DNA from 3 places in the Mesorhizobium sp. B2-8-3 genome. Region 1 is predicted to be linked to each of the others. Evidence: predicted binding sites of a transcription regulator. Region 1 holds the regulator's gene; each other region holds the start of a gene.
The links. Region 1 encodes PhoB, which activates phosphate uptake and scavenging genes when phosphate is short. Its sites were predicted from a motif close to TGTCATNNANCTGTCAT; they were not measured.
Positions count from the first base shown of each region.

Region 1 (6,156 bases):
GATCATCATCGGCCTGTTCGTCTATGAGCTGATGGTGCGGCCGATGGGGCACTTCTCGGCGATTGCCGGCGCCGTCGCGCTGTCGATCCTGGTGATCCCCGTCGTGGTGCGCACCACCGAGGACATGCTGAACCTTGTGCCCAACGCGCTGCGCGAAGCAGGCGCCGCCATCGGCGCGCCGCGCTGGGTGGTGATCCGCTCCGTCGCCTACCGCGCGGCAATGTCGGGCATCGTCACCGGAATCCTGCTGGCGATCGCCCGCATCTCCGGCGAGACGGCGCCGCTTCTCTTCACCGCGCTCAACAACCAGTTCTGGTCGAGCAATCTCAATGCGCCGATGGCCAGCCTGCCGGTGACCATCTTCCAGTTCGCTCTCAGCCCTTACGAGGAATGGCAGCAACTGGCCTGGACGGGCGCACTCATAATCACCCTGACGGTTCTCGGGCTGAGCATCATCGCCCGCAGCCTAACCGGACGCAGAGAGGACAGATGAAACCGATGTTGTCCACCGACCTGAACGCAGCCGATACGACCGTCGAGAAGGCCAAGATCGAGGTCAAGAACCTCAATTTCTACTATGGCCAGTCGAAGGCGCTGAAGGACATCAACCTGTCCCTGCCCGAGCGCAGCGTGACAGCCTTCATCGGCCCGTCGGGCTGCGGGAAGTCGACGCTGCTGCGCGTGCTCAACCGCATCTACGAGCTCTATCCGAAGCAGAGCGCCGAGGGCCAGGTGCTGCTCGACGGCAAGAACATCCTCGACCGCTCGCAGGACCTCAACCTGCTGCGCACCAAGATCGGCATGGTGTTCCAGAAGCCGACGCCGTTCCCGATGTCGATCTACGAGAACATCGCCTTCGGCGTCAGGCTCTATGAGAAGATCAGCAAGGCCGAGATGGATAGCCGCGTCGAGCAGGCGCTGAAGCGCGCCGCGCTGTGGACCGAGGTCAAGGACAAGCTCAACGCCAGCGGCCTCAGCCTCTCGGGCGGCCAGCAGCAGCGCCTGTGCATCGCCCGCACCGTGGCGGTGAAGCCCGAGGTCATCCTGCTCGACGAGCCGGCCTCGGCGCTCGATCCGCTGTCGACCGCCAAGATCGAGGAACTGATCGACGAGTTGCAGGCCGACTACACGATCGTCATCGTCACCCACAACATGCAGCAGGCGGCGCGCGTGTCGCGGCAGACGGCGTTCATGTATCTGGGCGAGCTGGTGGAGTTCGACCGGACCGAGAAGATCTTCACCTCGCCTCGCGAGAAGCGCACGCAGGACTACATAACCGGCCGCTTCGGCTGAGTTCATACGAGGACATCATCATGGCCGAACATACCGTCGCCTCCTTCGACGAGGATCTGAGGCAGATCAGCCGGCTCATCAACGACATGGGCGATCTCGCCAGCTCCATGGTCGGCGGTGCGACCAGGGCGCTGCTCGAGACCGACAATGCGCTGGCGCAGCGCGTCGTCTCCGACGACGCCATCATGGACGCTCGTCAGCGCGAGCTCGACGACCGCGCCATCACGCTGATCGCCAAGCGGCAGCCGATGGCGGACGACCTGCGCAACGTGGTCGGCTCGATCCGCATGGCGGGCGACCTCGAACGCATCGGCGATCTCGCCAAGAACATCGCCAAGCGCGTCGGCTCGGTCGGCGTCAGCGCCGCGCCGCGCGACCTCACGCATTCGATCGATTCGATGGCGCAGCTGGTGCTGATCCAGGTCCAGGCCGTGATCCAGGAATACATGGTGGGCGATGCCACGGCGCTGGCCAAGCTTCGCAACGACGACGAGCGCATCGACGTCAAATACACGTCCGTCTTCCGCGAGCTGTTGACCTACATGATGGAAGACCCGCGCAACATCACCGCTTGCACGCATCTTCTGTTCTGCGCCAAGAACCTCGAGCGCATCGGCGACCATGTGACCAACATCGCCGAGAATGCCTATTATGTGCTGACCGGCACGCAATTGCCCGCCAATCGTCCGAAGCAGGACGAGACCGCAATGTCGGCGCCGGCGGCCTGACGAAAAGGTTACCCCAATGATCGCGCCACGCATCATGGTGGTGGAGGACGAGGAGCCGCTGGGGGTGCTGCTCCGCTACAATCTCGAATCCGAGGGTTACCAGGTCGAAGTGGTGACCCGCGGCGACGAGGCCGAAATCCGCCTTCAGGAAAACGTTCCCGACCTGCTCGTGCTCGACTGGATGGTGCCGGCGGTTTCCGGCATCGAGCTCTGCCGGCGTCTCAGGATGCGGCCCGAGACCGAGCGGCTGCCGATCATCATGCTGACGGCGCGCGGCGAGGAAAGCGACCGCGTGCGCGGCCTCTCGACCGGCGCCGACGACTATCTGGTCAAGCCATTCTCGACGCCGGAGTTCATGGCGCGCGTCAAGGCGCTGCTGCGCCGCGCCAAGCCGGAGGTGCTGTCCAGCGTGCTCAAGGTCGGCGACATCGTGCTCGACCGCGAATCGCACCGGGTCTACCGCAAGAAGAGCGAGATCAGGCTCGGCCCGACCGAGTTCCGCCTGCTCGAATTCATGATGCGTCATCCCGGCCGCGTGTTCTCGCGCAGCCAGCTGCTCGACAATGTCTGGGGCGAGACGATCTATATCGACGAGCGCACCGTGGACGTCCATGTCGGGCGCCTGCGCAAGGCGGTCAACAACGGCCGCATGCCGGACGTCATCCGCACCATCCGCGGGGCGGGGTACGCGATCAGGGAGGATTAGTCCCGAGGGCGGAAGTTCCGACGGGATCGGCACTCCAACATTAACGCTGGTGGGTAGTCGAGACGCTTGCGCTTCGTCATCCACGGGCGGAGCAAGGAGCGTAGCGACGCAGCGCAGACCCGAGGATCCATGCCGTGACTTCCACGCGCCGCTATGGCGCAGAACTCTGCACCGCTGCACCCTACGATCGAGGTAACGGCATGGATTCCAGGGTCTGCGCGCGTCGCTTCGCTCCTTGCTCCGCCCTGGAATGACGAAGTCGCGGTGGCTTCGGCCAATCTCCAACGTTGGTGCGATTCGCGGCTTCAGCGCCATGTTCGCTCAGGCCACGTTCTTCCCGGCCCCCGCTCTGGCCTGCACCCCCGGCGCGAAAATCTCCTGATCGACGAAGGTCAGCGCGCGCATGGCGCAGCCTTCGCGGATAAGCGGCAGTTCGTTCGGCTCGGTGTCGAAGGAGATCGATTCCGAGTGCTGGCCGCCGGCGGTCTGGGCGATCGCCTCTCGCAGCGCCGGCTCGATCAGGTCGAAGGCGGCCGCGCTTACGCCGACCATGGCGACAGGCGCCGGGTCGATGAGGGCGAACAGGCTGCCGAGGCCGAAACCGAGCGCTTCGCCGGCCCGGCGATAAGCCTCCCGTTCGGGTCCGTCCTCCTGCCGGGCTTTCGCGGCCAGCGCGCGCATATCGGCGTCGCCGACGTCGGTCGGGGTGGCGTCCTCGCTTATTCCCATGGCGCTGCGCCAGATCGCGTAATTGCCGGCATAGGCCTCGACGCAGCCGCGGCGGCCGCAGCGGCAAAGCGCGCCGCCCGGACGATGGATCATATGGCCGAACTCGCCGCCGGAGGAATGCGTGCCGCTGAACAGCGCGCCCTTCAGCACAAGGCCCATGCCGATACCGTGCGAGAGCAGGATGGCGATGAAGTCGTCGCGATAGCGCTCGGGATCGCGCCATTGCAGCGCCACCGCCATCATGTTGCAGTCGTTCTCCATGGTGGCGGGAATACCGAATTCCCTTTCGAGGAGGTCGGCGAAAGGGATGTCGGTCAGCGGCGTGATCGGCGACCACAGCATGGCGCGTGAATGGGAATCGGTGATGCCTTGAATGCCCATGGCGATGCGGGCGACGCTGCCCACGTCGAGGTCGGGATCCCCCAGCCGGCGCCGCACGATCGCCATGCATTCGCCGATCAGCTCGTCGCGGGGCATGACAAGCGTGTCGAGGCGCTGCTGCTCCTCGGCAACCACCTGGCCGGCATAATCGATCACGGCGACCGACAGGAAGTTCAGCGACAGCACCACGGTCAGCACCGCGGCGGCTTCGGGGTTCAGCGCCAGACCGATCTGCGGCCGGCCGCGTTTCAACGCCGTCGGCTCGCTGGCCTTGCTTTCGGTGAGAATGCCTTCCTGGATCAGATCGGCGGAGATCGCCGAAATGGTCGAGTGGCTGAGCCCGGTGGTGGCAGCAATCTCCGTGCGCGAGGGCTGGCCGGCGCGGCGCACGGCCGAAATCACCATGGCGCGGTTGCGCCGGCGCAAATCGTCGTGACGGATTCCGACCGACATCGTCTCGCACGTCCTCCCAGTCATCGCGGCCTTGTGATGATGATGCCATGGCCTGTCGGTGACATGCTAGGGATAGTGGCAGAAGCCGCAGCCTGTGTCATTATTTATTGCGGATGTCGAAAAAAATGCCCTGACCCATCAAAACCCATCAGAATCGCAGTTGACAGCGTCGTTTTGCTGGATCACTATTTTTTTGAGGCTCGAAAAAAAGCCTCTATGCCGGCCTTCGGGCCAGTCTGGGTCGCGCCGCACAGGCGCAGGGAGGATATCATGAAGAAATTCGCAGCCGCCATTCTGGCGGGCGTTGCCATGTCGCTGACGCTGGCGTCGGTCGCCGAGGCGAAGGACAAGGTGATCGGCGTGTCGTGGTCGAATTTCCAGGAAGAGCGCTGGAAGACCGACGAAGCGGCGATGAAGGCCGCCATTGAGGCCGCCGGCGACAAGTACATCTCGGCCGACGCGCAGTCCAATCCGGGCAAGCAGCTGACCGACGTCGAAAGCCTGATCTCGCAAGGCGCCAACGCGCTGATCATCCTGGCGCAGGATGCCTCGGCAATCGGCCCGGCGGTGCAGAAGGCGCTCGATGAAGGCATTCCGGTCGTCGGCTACGACCGCCTGATCGAGAACAAGGACGTGTTCTACCTGACCTTCGACAACAAGGAAGTCGGCCGCATGCAGGCCCGCGAGGTGTTCAAGGTCAAGCCGGAAGGCAATTATGTCTTCATCAAGGGCTCGGGCGCCGATCCGAACGCCGACTTCCTGTTCTCGGGCTCCATGGAAGTGCTGAAGGAGGCGATCGACAGCGGCAAGATCAAGAATGTCGGCGAGGCCTATACCGACGGTTGGCTGCCCGCCAACGCGCAGAAGAACATGGAGCAGTTCCTGACCGCCAACGACAACAAGGTCGACGCGGTCGTGGCGGCCAATGACGGCACCGCAGGCGGCGTCGTCGCGGCGCTGACGGCGCAAGGCCTGGCCGGCACCGTTCCGGTCTCGGGCCAGGACGGCGACCACGCGGCGCTCAACCGCATCGCGCTCGGCACGCAGACCGTGTCGGTGTGGAAAGACGCGCGCGAGCTCGGCAAGAACGCCGCCGAGATCGCCTTGCAGCTCGCCGACGGCAAGAAGATGGGCGACATCGCCGGCGCCAAGGACTTCACGACGCCCGGCGGCAACACCGTCAAGTCGCTGTTCCTGACTCCGATCGCGATCACCAAGGACAATCTCAACGTCGTCATCGACGCCGGCTGGATCAAGAAGGACGAAGTCTGCGCGGGCGTTGCCGCCGGTAGCGTCAAGGCCTGCAACTAAGTCTGCCGGCTCTCGATCAAAATCCCTGCGCCGCGGCCTGAAAGCCGCGGCGTTTTCTCAAAAAGATTTGTGTTTCCGCCTCTGGCGGATAGCTTCTAGGCTTGGCCAGGCATCCGCGCCAGACGGGCAGGCCGGCGGGAGGAAATCATGACCGACACGACGTCTACCCAACCGGCGGACACCGCGCGCGCGTCGGAACTCGGCGCCGTCGCCCGGTTCCTGAAGGCGACCGAGCTCGATACCCGCATGCTCGGCATGATCGGCGCGCTGCTCTTGATCTGGATCGGGCTGCATGTGATTTCCAGCCTGCGCCTCGGCGTCAATCCGCTCGACTTCGACAGCCGCACGTTTCTCACGCCGCGCAACCTGTGGAACCTGTCGGTGCAGACTTCGGCCGTGGCGATCATGGCCTCCGGCATGGTGCTGGTCATCGTCATGCGCAACATCGACCTGTCGGTCGGATCGGCCGAAGGGGTGATCGGCATGGTCATGGGCTTTGCCCAGGTGCATTTCCTGGTGCGCTTCGTCGGGCTTGAGCTGGGCAATCCGTGGATA
Region 1 is NZ_VFTW01000038.1:4,983-11,138, reverse strand. Features, by position in the region: gene pstA (phosphate ABC transporter permease PstA) at 1-493, shown strand, start outside; gene pstB (phosphate ABC transporter ATP-binding protein PstB) at 490-1,293, shown strand; gene phoU (phosphate signaling complex protein PhoU) at 1,314-2,021, shown strand; gene phoB (phosphate regulon transcriptional regulator PhoB) at 2,038-2,727, shown strand; gene FJ418_RS30145 (ROK family protein) at 3,049-4,290, opposite strand; gene xylF (D-xylose ABC transporter substrate-binding protein) at 4,561-5,601, shown strand; gene FJ418_RS30135 (sugar ABC transporter permease) at 5,749-6,156, shown strand, end outside.

Region 2 (6,156 bases), on a different contig from region 1:
TGTCGTTGCTGAGGAAGAGGCTGAGCACCGCGCGGTCGAAGACGAAAAGCAGCGCCACCAGCGCGCCGGTCAACACCAGGTTGAAGCCCACGCCGGACGCCGCGACCTTGCCGATGCGGTCCCAGCGCCCGGCGCCGACATTCTGCGCCGCCATCGAGGAGACGGCGGCGCCGATCGCCAGAGCCGGCATCTGGATATAGGTCCAGAGCTGCGCGGCGATGCCGTAAGCGGCAGCGACCTGCGAGCCGTAGGAATTGACGATGCCCATCACGGTCAATGCCGCGGCCGAGATGACGATCATCTGCAGGCCCATCGGAATGCCCTTGAAGACGACGATGCGCAGCAGCGCCGGGTCGGGCCTGAGCAGGGCGAGGTCGGCGCCCGCCAACCGCAGCGGGTGTTTGCGGGCATAGAGCACGATCAGGATGGCGATCACGCTGACCGTCTGGCCTATGAGCGTCGAAGTCGCCGAGCCGGCGATGCCGAGCTCGGGGAAGGGGCCGATGCCGCGGATCAGCAAGGGATTGAGCACGACGTCGAGAACGACCGCCAGCGCCATGAAGACAAACGGCGTGCGCGAATCGCCGGCGCCGCGCAGCACGGTCATGACGAAGGACAAAAGGTTCATCATCGGCACGGCGACAAAGATGATGCGCAGGTAGGCGCGCGCCAGCGGCAAGGCATCCGCCGGCGTGCCGAGCCCGGTGAGGATGGCGTCGACCCAGACCCAGCCGCAGACCGCGAACACCACGGAAACCAGGAAGAAGAAGGTGGCGCTGGTGCCGACGATGCGCCTGGCTTCCGGCAGATCGCGGGCGCCGACGGACTGCGCGACCAGAATGGTCGCCGCCATGCCGATGCCGAACACCGTGCCAAGGATCAGGAACAGCACCAGATTGGCGTTGGAGGTCGCCGTCAGCGCCGCTTCGCCAAGGAAGCGCCCCACCCAGACGGCATTGATCGAGCCGTTCAGCGACTGCAGCACGTTGGAGCCCAGCACCGGCAGGGCGAACAAAAGCAGCGTGCGCGGAATGGGGCCGCTGGTCAGGTCGCCGGTCCGCCGGCGGGTGGGCTTCTTGTCATCCATGGCAGCACCGAAAATGAATCAGGCCCGCGATGGTATCGCAGGCCTGATGGTCATGCATCCTTTTCAGGATCAGCGGGATGACGGGCATTCGCCCGTCGCCGGTTACTGGCCGGCGACAGTGTTCCCAGACAGGCCGGGGATTGTCACCTGATAGACGAGGAAGGTGGTGTCGACATCGGCGCCATCCTCGGCCTTGTACGAAGCGCCGACCTGGAAGCCGTCCTGGGTGAGGAAGTCGTTGTCGTTGGCGACGAACAGGAAATAGTCGTCGGGCAGCTTCGGATCGAGCACGGAGACCAGCGACATCGCCTCCCACTTCTCCGAAAGGTTGTCCTTGTCGTTCGGCGCGCCATTGTGCAGGCCGAAGCGGCCGAGCTCGCCCTTGTCGTTGATGTCGATGAACGAGGTAAGCTTGGCCGGCGTCACCGACGGGTCGAGCACGCCCTTCGGCGCGACCGGCTTGTCGGCCGCGTCGAACGGACCGTTGGCGATATCGGTGGCGGCGGAAAGGTCGACGATCTCGATCTTGCGATAGAGCGACTCGTCGCCCTTGAGACCCTGGCCGTTGCCCGAGTCGCGCGCCAGCATCAGGAAGCTCTTGTCGGAGAGCGCAACGATCTCGCTCTGCGCGGCCACCTTGGTCTTGCCTTTGGCATCCTTGAACACCGGCAGCGGCACGACATATTCGTGCGCCAGCTTGAGGTGGGCGAGGTCGGAAGCATTATAGACCAGCGCGCGGGTGTTCTGGCGGGTCGAGCCGGAATCGCCGCCGTCCTGGCGGGCCGCCGACTGCAGCACGGCGATCAGGAACTTGCCGTCGGGCGTCATCGACATGCCTTCGAGCCCCTGGTTGTTCTGGCGGCCGGTCTCCGGGTCCTTCGGATCGGGCTCGGCGGCGCCCGGGCCAGGGTTGTCGGAGGCGAAATTCGGCTTGCCGTGGCGCATCGGCACAAGGGCCGCGGGCGGTTGCGTCGCCGACATCAGGTGGCCGTCGGCCGAAAAACGGTAGATGTTGGGGCCATATTCGTCGGAGATGAACATCGTGCCGTCCGCCAGCCGTGCGATCGCTTCGTTATCCAACGCCAGCTTGCCGTTGTCGGCCTGCGGCAGGATCGGCATGTCGCCGGCGGCTTCGCGCACGCCGTTCAACGGATCGAGGCCGGTGGCGTCGGCGCCCTTGTCGTCGGTCAACAGCATCGTGTCGGCGAGCGTCGCCTTGACGCCGGTCTGTTCCTGTCCAGCAGCGGGCGCTGCGCCAGGAGCGGTCGGGGCCAGCTCGATCGAAATGGTGTTGAGACGCGGGCGATAGTCGGTGGTGCCGACGACATTGTAGCCGCGATCCGGCAGCAGCCAGAGCGAACCCTTGTAGCCGGCGCCATCACGCGCCCAGGACTTGGTGTCGATCGCCATGCCGGACCCTGAACCGAAGGTCTCGCCGAACTTGTCCTTCTGGCTGGCCGGGATGCGGCCGATGCCGACCAGCCCCTTGTTGACATAGGCAACGCCGTCGGCGAGCGCCGGGGTGAGGGCGGTGAACAGGGCAAGCGCCGCGCCGAGCGCGACGGTTCGGTTAAGGTGTTTCATCGATATCCCCTTCTTGACGAGCAGAGCGGCCAGTGGCTCAAAAAGGCGCGGCATCGACGATGCGGCCAGCCCTGGCCGTCGAGCGGTCTAGGACGTGAACGTGATGGTTGCGTGACAGGCGGAGGTTCTTTCCTTCTTCCAAAGGGGGAGAAGGAAAGCGCTTCCGCTCAATCGCTCTCCCGAACGACCAGCTCCAGCGGCCAAACCTCGCGGATGATGCGTGTGCCTTCGGGGCCGGCGAAGGCGGGAAGCGAGGCGAACAGCATCTCGGCCAGCCTCCGGCCCATCGGCTCCAGCGATGGACGGAAGGCTGTCAGAGTCGGCGAGAAATAGCGGCAGAGCGGCGTGTCGACGATGACGGTCACGGCGATGTCGTGACCCGGCCGGATGCCCATCTCGGCCAGTGCCTTGCAGCCGCCGAGCGCCATGGCGTCGTTGTTGAAGATGATTGCCGTCGGTCGGTCCTTGGAGAGCATGACGCGCGGCGTCACCTGGTAGCCGCCGGCCTCGTTGATGAAGCCCTCGGCGATCAGGCCGAGGTCAACCTCGATGCCGTGCCGTTTCAGCGCCTTGCGATAGCCGTCGAGGAAGAGATATCCGAAATTGAGGTTGAGCGCCGGGCGGATGGCGGCGATGCGACGATGGCCGCGCGCGACCAGCCGGTCGACCGCGTCGCTGCCCGCCTTCTCGAAATCGAGATCAAGCGAAGGGTAGGACTTGCCGCCCGAGCGGCTGCGGCCGAGTGTTGCGAAGGGAAAGCCTCGCTCGGTCAGATAGTCGATGCGTTCGTCCTCGCGCCGCGTCCAGGCCAGCACCACCGCGTCGGCGCGGCGGGTCTCGACGACGCGGCGCAGGCGCTCCTGCTGGTAGTCGCCAGGCGCGCCCATCACCACGATCAGATCGAGCCCGCTTTCGGCCAGCCGCGCCTGCAGGCCGGTCAGGAACGGGATGAAGAACGGCTCGCCATATTGCTGGTCACCCGGATGCGGCTGCAGCATGAAGGCGACGGAATGGGTGGCGCCTTGCCGCAAGCTGCGGCCGGATTGGTTGGGCGCGTAGTTCAGCAGCTTGGCGGCTTCCAGCACGCGCCGGCGGGTGTCGGCATTGACGTCGGCGCGGCCGTTCAGCGCCCGCGACACGGTGCCGATCGAAATGTTCAGGTGACGCGCAAGGTCGTGGATGCTGGACGCCAAGGACGGTTCTCCCCCTGCCTTGGCTAGCACCGGCTGCCGCTCAGGCCAAGGCTTCGGGACAATTTTCGACAAGCAGCCGATTGACATTCTACGCCATCGGGTGTGTTCTCGTAAACGTTTACGGAAAAACGTTTACGGTTGATGCCGCGGATGCCCCGTGACACTCGGCCTGGAGGGGCCGAGCCGAGGAGGAGTGCTGGATGATGAAGGTCGTCCTGGTCGGGTGCGGAGCCATGAGCAAGCACTGGCTCGATGCCGCAAGGCGGATCGACGGGCTCGCCATTGCCGGCCTTGTCGATCTCGATGCCGAACGGGCGCAAGCGAGGGCGCGCGAATACGGGCTCTCCAATGCAGTGGTCAGCACAAGCCTCGACGCCGTTCTCGATGAGACCAAGCCCGACGCCGTATTCGATGTCGTGGTCCCGGCTGCCCGCCGCGAAGTCGCGCTTTCGGCCTTCGCCCATCATTGCCATTTGCTCACCGAAAAGCCGCTGGCCGACAGCCCGGACAATGCGCGCGCCATCATCAAGGCGGCGCGCAAGGCCAGGCGCGTCCATGCCGTCGTCCAGAACCGGCGCTACGTCGCCAATGTCAGGCGCATCAGGCGCTTTCTTGATTCAGGCGCCATCGGCGCGGCGACCAGCATCCACGCCGATTTCTTCGTCGCGCCGCATTTCGGCGGCTTTCGCGAGGAGATGCGCCACGTGCTGCTGCTCGACATGGCGATCCACACTTTCGACGCCGCGCGCTACATGGTCGCCGGCGAACCGGCCAGCGTCTACTGCCAGGAATGGGAGCCGGCCAATTCCTGGTACCGGCAGGGCTCATCGGCGAGCGCCGTCTTCGATCTCGGCGGCGGCAAGGTGTTCACCTATGCCGGCTCCTGGTGCGCGGACGGCTTCCGCACCAGCTGGGAAGGCAGCTGGCGCATCGTCGCCGAGCGCGGCAGCGTGCTGTGGGATGGCCATGACGGGCTCAAGGCGGAGGTGGTTGCGTCCGGCCGCGATGGTATCATCGACAAGACCCAGCCGATCGAAGTGCCGCCGCTTGATCCGACCGACCGCGTCGACGGCCATCTCGGCATCATCAAGGATTTCATGCACGCGATCGAGACCGGCGCCGAGCCGGAGACGCGCGGCGCCGACAACCTCAAAAGCCTGGCCATGGTCTTCGGCGCGATCGAGAGCGCGGAGAGCGGGCGGCGCGTGGCAATCGTCAAGGAAGCACAATGATGGCAAATCCGCTTCTCGACATCAGGATCGGCACCATGGTGCGGGCCAATCTCGACGACCCGGGCGCCTATGTCAGGCAGATCCTGCCGCTCGGCTTCGAGAGCATCCAGCCTTTCTTCTGGCAGACGCTGGACGGCAAGGACCTGAAGCGCCTGGCGGGCGAAATCCGCGAAGCGATCGGCGATGCCGACGTTACCGTGTCGTCGATCGGCGTGTTCGGCAACCCGCTGGAAGGCGGCGAGGTCGATCGCGGCGTGCTCGCGGCTTGGGAGGCCGTCATCGACAATGCGCATCTGTTCGGGACGTCCATGGTCAGCGGCTTCACCGGCCGCATCCGCGGCAAGAAGCTGACCGACAGCCTCCCGCGTTTCCGTGAAGTCTGGGGGCCGTTGGCGAAACGCGCCGCCGACAAGGGCGTGCGCATCGCCTTCGAGAATTGCGCGATGGACGGCAACTGGGCGAGCGGCGACTGGAACATCGCCCACAACCCGGATGCCTGGGAGCTGATGTTCAACGAGTTGCCCAACGACAATCTCGGCCTCGAATGGGAGCCGTGCCATCAGCTCGTCTATCTGATCGACCCGATCCCGCAGATCCGCAAATGGGCGCCGCGCATCTTCCACGTCCACGGCAAGGACGCCACCGTGCGCTGGGATGTGATCCGCGAGCACGGCGTGTTCGGCCGCCTGCCTTTCGTGCAGATGCGTACGCCGGGTTTTGGCGACAGCGACTGGACGCGGGTGATCAGCGAGTTGCGTCTTGCCGGTTACAAGGGCGCCATCGACATCGAGGGCTGGCACGATCCGGTCTATCGCGGCGATCTCGAGATCACCGGCCAGGCGCGCGCGCTCGACTATCTGAAGCAATGCCGGGGAGGGTCCAGCTACCTGCCCAATCCGGCTTGAGGCCAAATTGAGGATTGGTCGGCGGGAGGAGCCGGCCGGCACTGCGGCGCGCCGCGCCGAGCGATTGTCGAAAACCCTCCGATGCGAGGGATCAAAAGGGAGGAACGTGCATGAGCATGACGACCAGAAGGACTGTTCTGCGCTCGACCGTCGTG
Region 2 is NZ_VFTW01000012.1:43,999-50,154, reverse strand. Features, by position in the region: gene FJ418_RS18635 (MATE family efflux transporter) at 1-1,087, opposite strand, end outside; gene FJ418_RS18630 (esterase-like activity of phytase family protein) at 1,190-2,671, opposite strand; gene FJ418_RS18625 (LacI family DNA-binding transcriptional regulator) at 2,839-3,864, opposite strand; gene FJ418_RS18620 (Gfo/Idh/MocA family oxidoreductase) at 4,065-5,096, shown strand; gene FJ418_RS18615 (sugar phosphate isomerase/epimerase) at 5,093-6,001, shown strand; gene FJ418_RS18610 (substrate-binding domain-containing protein) at 6,112-6,156, shown strand, end outside.
Region 2: the regulator PhoB is predicted to act here: its motif matches at 2,772-2,788, upstream of FJ418_RS18630 (esterase-like activity of phytase family protein).

Region 3 (6,156 bases), on a different contig from region 1:
GCGAGCGGTTGACCCAAGGCGAGTTGTAGGCGCGCTGGAAGGCGCCGCGCCAGAAATCCGATTCGGCGAAGCCGCTCGGCTCGATATCGAGCAGCGGCGAGAGGCCGAGCGTCACCTCAGAAATGCCTTCCTCGCGAAAGCGGTCGACGGCGAATTTGGTCAAGCCGATTTCAGCATGCGGCGTCGCGTCGACCTGCTTGCGCTTGAAGGAGGTGGTGTAGCCGATGACCTTGCCGTCGCGAAACAGCGGGTCGAAATCGAGAATGGCGAGAAGCCGGCCTTCGGGGCCGTGCAGAAGGAAGCGGCGCATGTCGGCGCCGAGCTCTTCGGAGAAGCGGCGGTTGAGGAAACCCATCTCCCAGCGCTTGATGATGCGCTCCTTGCGCCAGTCGGCGGAAAGCTGAATGATCTCCTCCTGCAGCCCGTCGCCCCTGTCCTCGGCGAGGATAAAACCCTTCTTCATCAGCCAGCGTTCGGAATAGCGCACGGTCTCGTTGCGCTTGCCGGAAAAATCATGCGCCGGCAAAAGCAGCCTGGTGTCGATGCCGAGGCGATTGACCTGGTAGCCGAGACCGGCCAGCACCTTGGCGGTATCGGCGCCGACCTGGACGAACCACGGGCCGCCGCCGGCCTCGACGAATCGCTTGATATAGGCCGGGCGGTCGGCCGGGTCGGCGACCGGATCGCCCAGCGCGAAATGACGGCTCATCTTGGTGCCGAAGGCGATATAGCCGTCGCCATCGCTGAAATAGGACAGTTTCTTCTGCACGGCCGTGGAATAGGCGAGCGAGAAATCGCCGTGGCGGCGCACCAGCGCCAGGCGCTCGGCATCGGTCAGTTCGCGCCGCGGAACCTTGGGCGCCACGGCGTCGAGAAGCCTGTCGAAATAGATGCGCAGGGGCGCCATGAGCTCCGCGTGCCAAGAATGGATGACCTGCCGCCCTCAGGTCGCGAATCGCTGGCGACCGCTGCCGGCCACGTCGCGCCAGCGCGATATAGGATGCAATTGGCGGCGAATGAAGGGCAAACGTCCGAAAGCGTCCAGTATCGTCCATCGGCCGGGCGAAACGCGCCATGCGCGCGTCGGCTTGGCGCAGTCCCTCGGCGTCGCGCAACCGGGCGTGACGCGCAGCGTGGCGCTGTTTGCTCGCGTCTCTCACCAAGCCCGGCCGTTCACGCTGGAGGCGCCGAGCCTCGGCGATTTCTGGGGCATCAGGATCGACGGCAGGCTGGCGGCGATGGCCGGCGAGCGCATGAGGCAGCCCGGTTGCCCGGAACTCAGCGGCGTCTGCACGCATCCGGATTTCCGCGGCCTTGCCCGCCTGCTGTCGGTGTTCGTGGCGGGCCGGATCGCGGCACGCGGCGAGGTCGCGTACCTGCACGCCTATGACAGCAATGCTGCGGGATCGGGCTTTACGAGTCGATCGGCTTCCGCCTGAGGAACAGGATGAACATGGCGATGCTTCAACGCGCGAAGTGACTGCTCGGCTTCGTCATCCACGGGCGGAGCGAGGAGCGCAGCGACGCAGCGCAGACCCGAGGATCCATTCCGTGACATGCGAGCGTTGCAACGTGCAGAATTCTGCTCCGCTGCGCCCTGTGATCGCGGTCACGGCATGGATTGCAGGGTCCGCGACGGAGCTTCGCTCCTGCTTCGCCCTAGAATGACGACGTTGGGGAGGCTTCCGCCAATCCCCAACGTTTGCGCTACCCTCAGCGCATCACACCGCGATCTTGCCGCCGCCCTGCTTCGTAATCGCAACGACGGACGGCCGCACCGGCATGTCCGGCTTGAAGTCCGGCCAGCGGGTCGACGGGTCCTCGTAATAGGACGGGCGGCCAAAGCCTTCCCAGTCCTCGCCGCCGTCGCCCGGATGCTGGACGGCGACGAAAGCGGTCTGGTCGTCCGGCGCGAAGAGCGGGCCGCACATTTCGGCGCCGATCGGCACGCGGAAGAACAGTTTTGAAGTCGCGCGCGCCGGGCCTTCGGTGTCGACCGCCCACAGGCCATCGGTGCGGCCGGTGGCCTTCGGACCCTGGCCGTCGGTGGCGACCCACAGACGTCCGGCCGAATCGACGGCGCAATTGTCCGGCATGCCGAACCAGCCATGGGCGGTGGTCGCGGTGGAGAAGGTGGCGCCGACATCGGCCACCGACGGATCGCCGCATTTCAGCAGCACTTCCCATTTGCCCTTGGGGGCGGCGAAGTCGCCGCCGTCCTCGATGATCTCGATGATGTGGCCGAAGGCGTTGCCGGCGCGCGGATTGGCGGCGTCGACCTGCTCGGCCTTGCGCTTGGTGTTGTTGGTCAGCATGACATAGACCTTGCCGTTGCCGGCATTCGGCTGGATGTCCTCCGGCCGGTCCATCTTGGTGGCGCCGAGCAGGTCGGCGGCGCGCCGCGTCTCGATGAGCACGTCGGCCTGGGACGCAAAACCGTTCTCGGCCGTCAGCGGGCCCTGCCCGAACACGATCGGCATCCATTCTACCGAGCCGTCCTCGGCGAACTTCGCCACATGCAGCGTGCCGTCGTCGAGCAGGTTCATGTTGGCCGCGCGGTCATCGGGATTGAACTTGCCGGCGGTGACGAATTTGTAGACGTAGTCGAAGCGTTCGTCGTCGCCGAGATAGAAGACGACGCGGCCATCCCTGGCGACGATCGATTCGGCGCCCTCATGCTTGAAACGGCCCATGGCGGTGCGCTTCCTCGGCACCGAAGCCGGATCGTTGACATCGACCTCGACGATCCAGCCGAAGCGATTGGGCTCATTCGGCTCCTTGGCAAGGTTGAAGCGATCATAATGCGCGCCCCACTCATAGGCGCCTTCGGGGATGCCGAGGCGCTTGTAATTGGCGGCTTCCCTGTGGCCCTCCGGCAATTCGCCCGAGAAATAGCCGTGGATGTTCTCCTCGGCCATCACATAGGTGCCCCAGGGCGTGACGCCGCCGGCGCAGTTGTTGACGGTGCCTATGACCTTGGCGCCGGACGGATCGGCATTGGTCTTGACGCGATCATGGCCGGCGACCGGGCCGGACAGCGCCATCTCGGTGTTGGAGGTGATGCGGCGGTTGAGCTTGCCGTCGCGCACGACCTGCCACTTGCCGCCCTGCTTGCGGATTTCGACGATCGTGCCGCCATGCGCGGCCATCTCGACATCGACCTGCTCCTTGGAGAGCGGCGCCACCTCGGCGGCCTTCTTGCCGTCCTTCTCGACGATCGAGACGATGCCGGGGAACATCAGATGCGGGTTGGTGTATTCGTGATTGACCACCAGCAAGCCGTGCTCGGCGGAGCCGTCGATCGGGATATAGCCGACATAGTCGTTGTTGTAGCCGAACTGTCTGGCCTGGGCTTCGGCCGATTGTTTTGCCGGATCGAACTCCGGTGAGTCGGCGAACAGCGGATCGCCCCAGCGCAACAGCACGTCGGCGTCATAGCCCGGCGCGACATGGTGCTTGTCGTCGATGCCGGCCTCGAGCTCGTCGAACTTGAAGGCCGAAGCCTCTGCGGCGCGCGCCTCGTCGGCGGCGATCAGCGCTAGCGGGCTGACGGTGGCGGCAATGGCCGAGACGGCCAGCGAGCCCATGAGAAAGCCGCGGCGCGAGAAACGCGCGGCGATGATCTCGCCCATGGTGCGGTTGTCGGTCGGATTGACGGGCGGGCCGTCATTTTCCTCGAGCAGGCTGGTGCGGAAGCGGGTCTCAGGGGTCACGGTCATGGGATTCCTCTGGCTTCTTGAGGTGGCTGGGATTTTGACCTTTCGACCCCTAAAGCGCGCCGATCACATTTTCGTGACATGGCTTCGATGTACCCCCGGTGATTGGCGAAGTCGTCGATGTCGGTCCCTTTCACCCGTATAGTGACGGGGAGAAGGGGCTTGCCGCGGCCTTCGCCCTATCCTCCACCACCCAGCTTGACGGTTTCGTCCGCTTCGGAAACAAAGGCTGCGGCCGGCGTGGCGATGGCGCTTCAAGAAGGGGACGACAAGGTGAGTTTCTGGGGACTGGCGCAGCTCGGCATTTCGACGGTGATGTTCCTGCTGGCGGCGATGGCGGCCAAGCATTGGGGGATGGCGCCGAGCCTGGCCAAGCTTCTTTTGACCCTGGCGCTCTACACGGCCGGCAATCTGATCATGCTGCGGCTGGTGCGCGAGTTCGGCATGTCGGTGTCGTTCAGCCTGTCGGCGGTCATCCAGCTCGTCTCGGTCAATGCCGTGGCGCTCGCCTTCTTCGGCGAACGGCTAAACGCCTTGCAAGCGACCGGCATGGTGCTGGCGGTCGCCGCCGTCGCGCTGATCACGCTCGGGCCCTATATGCAACGGCTGTAGCTGGACCCAAGGGCCCGAATGAAATCGACCGCCAACGCGCTGCTCAACAAGTTGGAATTCCCGGTGCTGCTGGCCGGGCTGGCGATCGCCGGCGGTCTATGGGGCCTGGTGGAGCTCATCGAGGTGGCGCGCGCCACCACGCCACATGCCTTCGATACGGAAATCCTGCTTGCCTTCCGCCATGCCGGGCAGCCGGACAGTCCGATCGGTCCACCCTGGCTCGAAGGCGCGGTGCGCGACGTCACCGCGCTGGGCAGCACCGCCGTGCTGGCGCTGATCACGACGGCGACGATCGTCTATCTGCTCTTGCTCCGCAGACCCCTGACAGCTCTGTTCATGTTCGCGGCCGTGGCGGGCGGGCAAGTGCTTTCCAGCCTGCTCAAATTCGAGGTCGACCGGCCGCGCCCCGATCTCGTCTCGCATCTCGTCACCGAGACTTCGCTCTCGTTTCCCAGCGGCCACGCGATGCTGTCGGCGGTGACCTATCTGACCCTCGGCTCGCTGGCGGCCCGCTTCCTGCCGGACCGCAGGACGAAAGTCTTCGTGCTTGGCCTTGCCGTGCTCACCACGGTGCTGATCGGCGCCAGCCGCGTCTATCTTGGCGTGCACTGGCCGTCCGACGTGCTTGCCGGCTGGTGCGCGGGCTTCGCATGGGCCATGCTGTGCTGGCTTGCGGCGCGCCTGCTGCAGCGACGCAAAGTAGTGGCCGACAGCGACTGATCGATGGCTGAGGCATATAAAATGATGCTTGAAACATTGTAATATTTACAATATACATCTCCTACAGCTTCAAAGACGGATTCCGGCCGATGATCACTGCCGCACAGATGCGCGCCGCGCGGGCGTTGACCGGCATCGACCAGAAGACGCTCGCCGAGCGCGCCGGCGTCTCGCTGCCGACGATCCAGCGCATGGAAGCGAGCGACGGCGTCGTCCGAGGCGTGGTCGACACGCTGACGAAGGTCATCCAGGCGCTCGACGAGGTCGGCGTGGAGCTGATCGGCGAGAACCAGGCCAGCGAGCGCGGCGGCAGGGGCGTGCGCCTCAAGACTACCGCGTCGCAGAACCCGCAGGGCTGAGCCGCCACCGCGGCGGTGCGGAAGAATCGGCGCCGTTGCGGCCGGATTTACCGCCCAATGCCGCGCTCTCTCACATCGCCGCTTCGATCGGCTCGGCAAGCTTCGGATTGGCGCGCGCGGCAATCAGGCAGCCGGCGACGATGAGGCATGCCCCCGTCAGCGTGGTCCAGGCCACCGTTTCGCCGAAAAAGAACCAGCCAAGCGCGATCGCCCAGATGAAGGCCGAGTATTCGGTCGGAATTAGATATTGCGCCTCGGCACGGGCGTAGGACCAGCTCATCAAAAATTGCCCGGCGAGCGACAGCAGCGCCACCGCGCCCAAGGGAAGCCAGAGATCGCTCGGCAGCGCAACCGCGAGCCAGGGTGCTGCGAGACCGAGGATGATCGCGACGAAGAGGTTCTGGAACAGCATGATCTCGACCGGCCTGGCCAGCAGCGCCTGTTGCCGGGAGAGGATCAGATTGTAGGCGTAGAATACCGTCGATGCGAGCACCGCGGCCGTGCCAAGCAGGGCGTCCTGCGAATGGCTTGCCGCACCGAACTGGCCGGCCAATATGATCGCGACGCCCGCCATGCCGGCCAGCGACGCCCAGATTGCCTGCCGCCTTATGCGTTCGCCCAGCAACAAGGCCGCAAGCAAAAGCGCAAACAGCGGCGCGACGAAGCTGAGCCCGATCGCCTCGGCGAGCGGCAGCCTCGCCAGACCCCAGAAGAACGAGACCAGGACGACGCCGACAATCGCGGCGCGC
Region 3 is NZ_VFTW01000004.1:170,957-177,112, reverse strand. Features, by position in the region: gene FJ418_RS08595 (phosphatidylglycerol lysyltransferase domain-containing protein) at 1-907, opposite strand, end outside; partial or broken gene FJ418_RS32350 (GNAT family N-acetyltransferase) at 1,170-1,480, shown strand; gene FJ418_RS08585 (PhoX family phosphatase) at 1,722-3,719, opposite strand; gene FJ418_RS08580 (hypothetical protein) at 3,990-4,328, shown strand; gene FJ418_RS08575 (phosphatase PAP2 family protein) at 4,347-5,048, shown strand; gene FJ418_RS08570 (helix-turn-helix transcriptional regulator) at 5,138-5,407, shown strand; gene FJ418_RS08565 (DMT family transporter) at 5,478-6,156, opposite strand, start outside.
Region 3: the regulator PhoB is predicted to act here: its motif matches at 3,782-3,798, upstream of FJ418_RS08585 (PhoX family phosphatase).